DNA from 3 places in the Priestia sp. JV24 genome. Region 3 is predicted to be linked to each of the others. Evidence: riboswitches for the same ligand, from Rfam matches in the RefSeq annotation. Region 3 holds a riboswitch; each other region holds the start of a gene.
What was found. A riboswitch is a leader RNA that binds a small molecule or an ion and turns the genes downstream of it on or off. The one in region 3 is predicted to bind S-adenosylmethionine.
Positions count from the first base shown of each region.

Region 1: it holds a riboswitch for S-adenosylmethionine, as region 3 does, so the genes downstream of both, mtnK (S-methyl-5-thioribose kinase) here and metK (methionine adenosyltransferase) in region 3, are expected to answer to the same signal.
Region 2: it holds a riboswitch for S-adenosylmethionine, as region 3 does, so the genes downstream of both, OK414_RS25990 (methionine ABC transporter ATP-binding protein) here and metK (methionine adenosyltransferase) in region 3, are expected to answer to the same signal.

Region 1 is NZ_JAPCIN010000012.1:84,595-87,874, forward strand. It holds gene mtnA (S-methyl-5-thioribose-1-phosphate isomerase) at 1-358, opposite strand, end outside; gene mtnK (S-methyl-5-thioribose kinase) at 394-1,566, opposite strand; SAM riboswitch class I at 1,702-1,852, opposite strand; gene OK414_RS06120 (carbon-nitrogen family hydrolase) at 1,944-2,726, opposite strand; gene OK414_RS06125 (pyridoxal phosphate-dependent aminotransferase) at 2,839-3,280, shown strand, end outside.
Region 2 is NZ_JAPCIN010000024.1:66,267-69,546, forward strand. It holds gene OK414_RS25985 (methionine ABC transporter permease) at 1-426, opposite strand, end outside; gene OK414_RS25990 (methionine ABC transporter ATP-binding protein) at 419-1,444, opposite strand; SAM riboswitch class I at 1,576-1,683, opposite strand; gene OK414_RS25995 (thioredoxin family protein) at 1,864-2,163, opposite strand; gene OK414_RS26000 (toprim domain-containing protein) at 2,178-2,528, opposite strand; gene OK414_RS26005 (YusG family protein) at 2,710-2,955, opposite strand; gene gcvH (glycine cleavage system protein GcvH) at 3,035-3,280, opposite strand, start outside.
Region 3 is NZ_JAPCIN010000023.1:805,231-808,510, reverse strand. It holds gene pckA (phosphoenolpyruvate carboxykinase (ATP)) at 1-868, opposite strand, end outside; SAM riboswitch class I at 1,243-1,360, shown strand; gene metK (methionine adenosyltransferase) at 1,493-2,695, shown strand; gene OK414_RS25390 (glycosyltransferase family 4 protein) at 2,728-3,280, opposite strand, start outside.

The DNA.
Region 1 (3,280 bases), on a different contig from region 3:
CTTCATTAACGGACGAAGCGGATTCAGCGCTTTTCGCTACGCGCTCCAATGCCCAAAATAAATTGACGGCAGTAGGGCGTGAGCTAGCTAAATACTGTTGATCAAGAGCTAGCTTTTTGTTAAATTCCTTGACTGAATCTGTGTCATAGCTAAGCGCAGAAAGAGCAAGACCAAAAGCCGCCGTAATGCCAATTGCAGGGGCTCCGCGTACTTTCAAGGTAGTGATAGCATCCCATACGTCTTTAATGGTTTGCAGCTTAATATATTCAACGTTGCCAGGAAGCTGCTGCTGATCTAATAAAGTAATATATGATTCATTCCATTCCACTGAGCGCGGAAGTGATAGTGTATTTGTCATGCTGATACCGATCCTTTCATTGTGTACATTATTCGTTATCGAAGTAAATGTTCAAATTCATTTGGTGAAACGTCTTGTTGGTGCAGAAGCAAATAGCGTCCAATTTTTAACGCAGTACGTTTAGCGTTAATTTTTCTTTCCTCTGAAGAAATTTCGTCTAAGTCCGCCACGTGAGCTAAGCCAATCGTACGTCGAATGATTTCACATCCTGCATATCCAACAGCATCTTGCCACGTTTGCGTTAAAATTTCATGTAATAAGCGCTCATCTTTAGCGAAAGGTTCAGTGTTTTCAGCATGCCAAAGCGCAGTAAAGGTATCTTTGAATACGTTCCATGTGTTCGTAATGTGTGCAAATAACGGTTCGCGATTTGTTTCTCGAGAAAGAGCATTTAAAAATAAATTCGCAACAAATTGCCCTAAATCGAATCCAAACGGACCGTAAAAAGCAAACTCTGGATCAATCACTTTCGTTTCTTGACTGCTAGCAAAGATGCTGCCTGTATGTAAATCACCGTGGATTAGCGTTTGCGCATTTGTTAAAAATTTATATTTTAATTTTGCTGCTTGTAGCTTTACATCACCATCATTCCACAATTCTTCTACATCAGGACGCAGCGCTTTTTCAAATTCATTTGTATCAATATCAAAAAAAGGATCTGTAAAAACTAAATCTTCCGTAATATTGCATAAGTCGGGGTTGCTGTACTTAACAACTTCTTCTTTTTTATCCTGAGGTTTTAAGGCGAAATCAGACGTTTTGAACGCAATATGTCCTAAAAAAGAACCGATATGCTGTGAGATCAGAGGATAACTTTCACCTTGAATAAGTCCGGCGCGAGAAATCGTTAAATGAGACAGGTCTTCCATGACCGTAACAGCAAGCGTTTCATCGTGGTAATAAACAGCGGGCACAAGTTCTGGCGTAAATGCACCGAATTGCTTGAGCGCATTGCTTTCAATTGTGGCACGGTTCAAGGATAGAGGCCAGCTTTCGCCTACAACTTTTGCATAGGGAAGCGCTTGTTTGACGATAATGGATTTATTGGTTTGATCATTTATGATGTGAAAGACGAGATTTAAGTTGCCGTCACCAATTTCACGGGCAGTCAGTGCTTCTGTGGCATCAAAAAGACCTAGCTTTTTCACAAGTTTGATTGCTGAAATTTCTGTTAAAGGGTGATACTTCTCTGTTTTTGTTGTTGACATCGGAATCCCTCCATAGTTTATTAAACTGATTTGTTTACTAAGTTAATAGGTTTAAGAATATATGGAGGCTTTTATAATTTTAGAAAATATAAAAGCCTCTTTCGTTAGAAAGAGGCTTGATTGTAGTGTTCAAACCTCTTATCTGCCAGAAAAAATTACTTTCTGTTGGAATTAGCACCGTGCCTTTGTAAAACATGTTTTACGGGTGTGATCCATCTTAGGATGGAATGACGGTCGGTTGCTGGGCTTCACAGGGCCAAATCCCTCAGCCAACTCTTGATAAGAGTGCGATTACTTATTCAATTTTGATTTGTTTGAATATTTTATGATATCTGGTGAAAATCGTATCATGCAAAAAAACGGCTGTCAATACATAATTAATAAAATTCTGTACGGCGATCTGTAAAGACGGGAATTTGTTTACGAATTTCTTTTACAAGTTCCAGGTTAACGTCAGCACTTAAAAGTTCTTCGCTATCGCCAGCTTCAGCGATTATTTCTCCCCACGGATCGATGACTAAGGAATGTCCGGCAAATGTGTTATTAGGATCTTGGCCTACACGATTACATGCGATTACATAGCATTGATTTTCGATTGCACGGCTAATGAGCAGGGCTTTCCAGTGGGCAAGTCTTGGAGCCGGCCACTGAGCGACAACAAACAAGACTTCTGCTCCGCTGCTAGTATGAACCCGTATCCATTCTGGGAAACGAATATCGTAACAAATAACTCCTGCGCACAGTGACTGTTCAAGTGTAAAAAGGTTTTTTGCTGTTCCTGCTTCTAAATACAGGTGTTCATCCATTAATTTAAATAAGTGCAGTTTACTGTATTGTGATACTTCACGACCTTTTCGGTCAAAAATATACATCGTATTCGTGACGCCTTGCTCTGTTTTTTTCGCGATCGAACCTCCCACAATATTTACTGCGTTCGTTTTAGCAAACTGAGAGATTAATTGCTTGGCTTGCTGCCCTTCATCATCTGCAATTTCGTCTAGCCGCGTCAAATCATAGGCTGTATCCCATAGCTCAGGAAGCACAAGGATATCAGGGTTTTCTTTCAGGGCTTCCGTCATCTTTTGTTCGATATATTTTCGGTTTTTAGTTGGGTTTCCAAACGCAATATCAAGCTGCAAACACGTAATTTTTACACTCACTTTATCATCCGTCCTTTTTTTAGTAGTTGAAAAAAATGACTTTACAAGTTGAGTATTACAATATATTATTTGTGACTAGAATTTCAAGAATTTTTTGAGAAGGTGTGCGATGATGAAACAATTTGAGCAATCGGAACTATTAAAAAGTTTACCAAAACAATTTTTTGCATCACTTGTGGGCAAGGTAGGAAAAGTAATGGCCCAAGGGCACGACGTTATTAACTTAGGGCAGGGAAATCCTGATCAGCCTACTCCTTCACATATTGTAGAAACACTGCAAAAAGCAAGTGCTAATCCTATGCATCATAAATATTCTCCATTTCGGGGGCACCAGTTTTTAAAAGAGGCCGTTGCGACTTTTTATAAACGAGAATATGGCGTTGATGTGGATCCTGAAAAAGAAGTAGCTATTTTATTTGGCGGAAAGGGTGGACTTGTTGAAATCCCGCAGTGCTTGTTAAATCCTGGAGATACGGTGCTGGTTCCAGATCCTGGATATCCTGACTACTGGTCTGGAGTAGAGCTTGCAAAAGCCAAGATGGAAGTGATGCCTC
Region 2 (3,280 bases), on a different contig from region 3:
CACTTTAAAAATAATGGTGCTTGTTGTTGCTCCCATTGATTTAGCAGCTTCAATCACGCCTTTATCAATTTCGCGCAAACCAATTTCTACAAGACGCGCATAAAATGGTGCTGCTCCAACAATTAAAGCAGGTAACGCTGCATTAGCACCTAAAATACTTCCTACCAATGCTTTGGTAAATGGAATCAGTAAAACAATTAAAATAATGAATGGAATGGAACGAAAGATATTTACAACCGCTGACACAATGGCATATAAAGGTTTGTTTTGCCAAAGCTGTCCTTTGGACGTTAAAAATAAAAGCAAGCCCAATAAAATACCTAGAACAAATGTGGCTACAACTGAAATAGCCGTCATATATAGTGTTTCATTTGTCGCTTGAATAAAATCATCTAAAATAACGTTTGGAAATAGTTTCTCAAGCATTTGTCATTACCTCCACTTCTACCTGCTGCTCATGAATGTATGCAATGACTTTTTCAACTTCTGTTAATTCTCCGTCTAAATGAACGAACAACGTTCCGTATGAACCTGTTTGCGTATGAGAAATCTTTCCTTGTAAAATATTAATCGTTACATCAAACTGTTTTAAAATCGTTGTAATGAGCGGTTGCTCTGCTTTTCCGCCAACAAACGTCAGCTGAATAATTTGCCCGCTTGGATACAGCTCTTTTACTTGTTCAATCGTTTCAAACGTTTCCTCTGGTTCAGAAATCTGTTGAACAAATCGTTTTGTAATCGGCTGCTTAGGTTTTCTGAATACTTCTAGCACTTGTCCTTCTTCTACTACTGCCCCATTTTCCATAACGGCTACTCGATGACAAATTTTACGAATGACGTGCATTTCATGAGTAATTAATACAATGGTTAACCCTAGCTTCTCATTAATATCTACTAACAGATCTAAAATAGAATCTGTCGTTTGAGGATCAAGCGCTGATGTTGCTTCATCACAAAGCAATACTTTTGGATTATTCGCTAGCGCTCGAGCAATACCAACACGCTGCTTTTGTCCACCGCTAAGCTGCGATGGATAAGCATTTTCACGACCTTCAAGTCCAACTAGCTTAATGAGTTCGTCTACTCGTTTCATTCTTTTTTCTTTTGAAATCCCTGCTATTTCTAACGGAAAAGCAATATTTTCTCTCACCGTACGCGACCATAAGATATTAAAGTGTTGAAATATCATACTAATTTCTTGTCTCGCTTTTCTGAGTTTTCCGCCTTTAATTTTTCCAATATCATTACCTGCTACCTCGACCGTTCCTGTCGTTGGTGTTTCTAATCCGTTTAGCAAGCGAATCAAAGAACTTTTCCCCGCTCCGCTATAACCAATAATTCCGTAAATTTCACCTTGGTTAACGGTTAGATTCACATTATCAACAGCTGTTACTTGACCGCTTTTAGCCTGATAAATTTTTGTAACGTCTGTTAATGTAATCATATTTCTTCACCTTCTTTAATAAAAACTTAATTATGTTAGGTTGTCCTATAGGATAAAAAAGCCGTAAAACAATTTTCCCCATTAAAAAAGCCTCTCTGCGCATGACAGAAAGGCTCGATATTTAATCCTTTCTCTCATCTTTCAAAGCGCATAGCTTTGCAGGAATTGGCACCATTTCAGTTAGTCTGACGGTTGCCGGGTTTCACAGGGCTCAGTCCCTCCACCTCTCTTGATAAGAGTTCGCAACAATTATTTTGTTTTTGGGAAATATTCATTCATTTATGAACATTCATGAGTGTGATTTTAGCATGTGTCAGATAGGCTGTCAACAGATTTTGTTCTTGGGATAATATCCCAAGATTTCAACAATCCCAATGGTTTGCTCTCTTTCAATTTCTTCATTTTAAACAAACGTTTGATTATCGAAGCTCTTCAAGTACGTGCTCGATGGAATGAAACGCATAGAGTTTTTTTACCATTTCGCCATTTTTCACTTCAATCAAACAAGGTACACTTTCAATTGAAAATACTTCTGCTTTTGAGGGCATATAATTTAAATTGCTCATTCCGATGGTCACACCGGGCAGCATCGCTTCTGCTACGGTTAACATTTTTTTTGCCAGCTGACATGTCCCGCAAAAAGGTGTATGGAAAAAGATAAACGCTCTTTGTCCTTCTTTTAACTGATCGTCAAGCTGTTTTTCGCTCCATTCTTGCATGTTGCTCATTCCTTTTATGTTAAAAATTCTGCATTAACATCGATATTGGCACTCAGTAATACTGTTGCTATGTGATTTCTAGGGGCGGCAGCAACCTCTCGGTACATTTTATCAATATATAGATGCTCTGCTTCCGGAAGCTCTCGTTTAAATTGTTTTCTTAGCTTATTCCCTGAATCATCAGAGTCAACGAGTATGTATACCTCTTTGTTAAACGTAAAGTCAATAATTTCATCCAGCTTTGATAAACTAATCGTACCGTTTGTACAAATAATTTCAATTGGTTCTCGAATGATATCTTGGATACGTTTTTTATCTGATTTTCCTTCAACAATAATTACTTTTTCAATTTCAATTAGCCCCATTTTCATCACCCATAATCGTCAGTTGTATAGTAACATCATTTCTTTATGCTATACAATATTCGTTAATGTATCACAGTTCACCTGTTTTTTAAAAGAAATTTGCAAGAAAGAACTGTTTTAAAAGGCAGCTTAAGCCATATTGTTTCCATAAAACAAGAAAAACAGCGGCAGTTGCCACTGTTTAGCACCATCCTGCTTCTTCATCGCAGTCTGTATATTTTTGCGTTTCACCTTGTTTTTGTACGTCCGTATATTGGTAGAACTTATTATTTTCTTGCGAATATCCTTCTTCAAAGCGGTATTCATTGCCGCTTGTTCCGTAACTAACTTCACCAATTGGCTGCTTATCAACATATAATTTCATACCGCCGTCATGAAATTTAGCTGTAACGCGATCTGTAACGTCCATTTTTTGTTTTTCAAACATAAAAAGACACTCCTTTAGCTTGTTTACTAATAGAGTGTCCAGTCAAAAATTTTTCATAAAGACAATTTATGGAGGAATATTATCCTTCGTTTGTCATTTCTTCGTATTGCTCTGCTGTCATTAGCTTGTCTACTTGAGAAGAATCAGATGGTTTGATTGTAATCATCCATGCTTCTTCGTATGGAGAATCATTAACAAGTTCAGGGCTATCGCTTAAGTTGTCGTTTACTGCTACAACTTCACCGCTAATTGGTGCATAGAGCTCAGAAACTGTTTTTACTGATTCAACGCTGCCAAACGGCTCGTCAGCTTCTACTGTTGCTCC
Region 3 (3,280 bases):
TTGCATTGAAAATTTGCGGTTCTTTTTCTTCGGAAAGCTGAATGCACTTCGCGTAGCATCCTCCTTCAATATTAAATACACCAGAGCTTGACCAACCGTGCTCATCATCTCCGATTAAACGACGGTTTGCATCAGCAGAAAGCGTTGTTTTACCCGTTCCAGATAAACCAAAGAATAATGCAACGTCACCTTCTTCTCCTACGTTGGCAGAACAGTGCATGGATAGAATATTGTTTTGAGGAAGCAAGAAGTTCATCACTGAGAAAATAGATTTTTTCATTTCACCAGCGTATTCAGTTCCTCCAATTAGCACAATACGTCGCTCTAACGAAAGAATAATGAAGGTTTCAGAATTCGTCCCGTCTGTTTCAGGATCAGCTTTGAACGTTGGAGCTGCTACAATTGTAAACGGCTTCACATCATCATTTGTTTTTTGTTCGGCTGAAGGGCGAATGAATAACTGCTGAGCGAATAGGTTGTGCCATGCAAATTCATTAACTACTTGAATTGGTAACTGATACTTTTTATCAGCTCCAGCATATCCATTAAAAACAAAAAGTTCATCCTGCTTCTTTAAGTGGTTTAAGACTTTTTTGTATAGCGCATCGAATCGCTGAGCAGAAATTGGCTGATTGACAGGTCCCCATTCAACCGTTTTTGAAGACACAGCATCGCTTACAATAAATTTATCTAAAGGAGAGCGACCTGTATATTTTCCGGTTTCGACTGACACAGCACCTGTAGAAGTCAACGTTCCTTCGCGTCGAGCTAGAATTTTTTCAACAAGTTGTGGAACAGATAATTGGTGTTTTGTTGTTTTTAATTGAAGCAAACCATTTAATTCGATAGACATATCAACAGTACTCATGTGCACTACCTTCCTTTTTTAGCTATTATTTATTCATTAATGTTTGAAATTTATAATTAGTATAACACATTTATTTAATTATTCTATACTATTTAACTAAAAATGTTTGTGTATTATAAAAAAATGTACGTTATACCTATTTGGGACACCTGTATATGTGCTAGGAGCGAAAAAAGTGAAGCTATTTTAAGTGAAAGCCTCATTTTGATCTGTCTTATTAACTAAACTTAGTGATGATTCTTAATAAGGTGTACTATTTCGGAATTTGAGTATGTTACATTAAAACAGATTCAAACCTAAAGAGATGATTTCCATTTGAATGTTGTTGACAGTGAAGCGCTTTTTCATGTATTATATGTCCTTGAACGGATACTCTCTTATCCCGAGCTGGTGGAGGGACAGGCCCTATGAAACCCAGCAACCATCGTCATTTTTTTGTGTAGACGATAAGGTGCTAACCTGATGCAAGGGCACAACCTTGATCGATAAGAGTGAAAGGCTTATGTAGAATTTGATACCTTTCCTCGATACAAGGAAAGGTTTTTTTATATTTTTTAGCGTGTAATGAAAATAAGGGAATGAGTACCGTATCACAATGTATCGTATTTATAAGGAGGAAAACTGATGTCAACACAACGTCGTCTGTTCACGTCAGAATCTGTTACAGAGGGACATCCCGATAAAATTTGTGACCAAATTTCTGACTCAATTCTTGATGCTATCCTAGCAAAGGATCCAAATGCTCGTGTTGCTTGTGAAACAAGCGTAACAACTGGTTTAGTTTTAGTAAGTGGTGAAATTACAACTTCTACTTACGTAGATATTCCTAAAACAGTTCGCGAAACAATTAAAGGAATTGGCTATACTCGTGCAAAATACGGATTTGATGCTGAAACTTGTGCAGTATTAACATCTATCGACGAGCAGTCAGCTGATATCGCTGCTGGTGTAGACCAAGCGTTAGAAGCACGTGAAGGTCAAATGTCAGATGAAGAAATCGAAGCAATCGGAGCTGGAGACCAAGGCTTAATGTTTGGTTATGCATGTAACGAAACAAAAGAATTAATGCCTCTTCCAATTTCATTAGCTCATAAACTTGCTCGCCGTCTAACAGAAGTACGTAAAGAAGAAATTCTTCCTTACCTTCGCCCGGATGGTAAAACACAAGTAACAGTTGAATATGATGAAAACAACAAACCTGTTCGCATCGATACAATTGTTATTTCAACTCAGCATCATCCAGAAGTAACGTTAGAGCAAATTCAACGTAACTTAAAAGAATATGTTATTAATCCAGTTGTTCCAAACGAGTTAATTGATGAAAATACAAAGTATTTCATTAACCCAACAGGCCGTTTCGTAATCGGCGGTCCTCAAGGAGATGCTGGTTTAACTGGTCGTAAAATTATCGTTGATACTTACGGCGGATATGCTCGTCATGGCGGCGGTGCATTCTCTGGTAAGGACGCAACAAAAGTAGACCGTTCAGCAGCTTATGCAGCTCGTTATGTTGCGAAAAACATTGTAGCAGCTGATCTTGCTGATAAATGTGAAGTACAACTAGCATATGCGATTGGTGTTGCACAACCAGTATCTATTTCAATTGATACATTCGGTACAGGAAAAGTTTCCGAAGAAGTACTAGTAGACGTAGTACGCAAAAACTTTGACCTACGTCCAGCAGGCATCATTAAAATGCTTGATTTACGTCGCCCAATTTATAAGCAAACAGCAGCTTACGGCCACTTTGGTCGTACGGATGTGGAGCTTCCTTGGGAGTTCACAGACAAAGCGGAAGCATTAAAAGCTCAAGCTTTAGCTAAATAATAAAAAAATCTCCGTGAAAACGGAGATTTTTTTTATGCCCATTGAATACCTGCAGCAGATTTTTCTACGACGCCTTCATATTCTGAAAGCAAATGCTGAAAAATGGCGTCCCATGATTGAGTAAGAGCATAGTGTCTCGCTGCATGGCCAAAGTGAAGCCGCTGGTGCAAATCATCGAGTAAACCTGTAATAGCCGAACTGAATTCTTCTAAGGAGTGAGGTTTGCAAAGGTAGCCGTTTCGCCCGTGCTGAACCATCTGTTTAACTCCTCCTGCATTTGCTGCCACTACAGGAGTTCCAGAAGCAAGAGACTCCAGTACAACATTTCCGAAGGTTTCTGTTTCTGAAGGAAAAACAAACAAATCAGATGATGAGTAGATATGAGCAAGTTGCTTACCTTCAAGGAAGCCTGTAAATGTCATATGCTCAGATGCTTGCTGTTGCATTTGTTCTTTTAAAGGGCCGTCTCCCACAATAACCCAGTGAATTTGATGGCGGATATGATCAGGTAGAGATCGTGCAATTTTTATTAAAAAATCAGCGTTCTTTTCTTTAGCTAATCTTCCTACATATGTTAAAATGTAG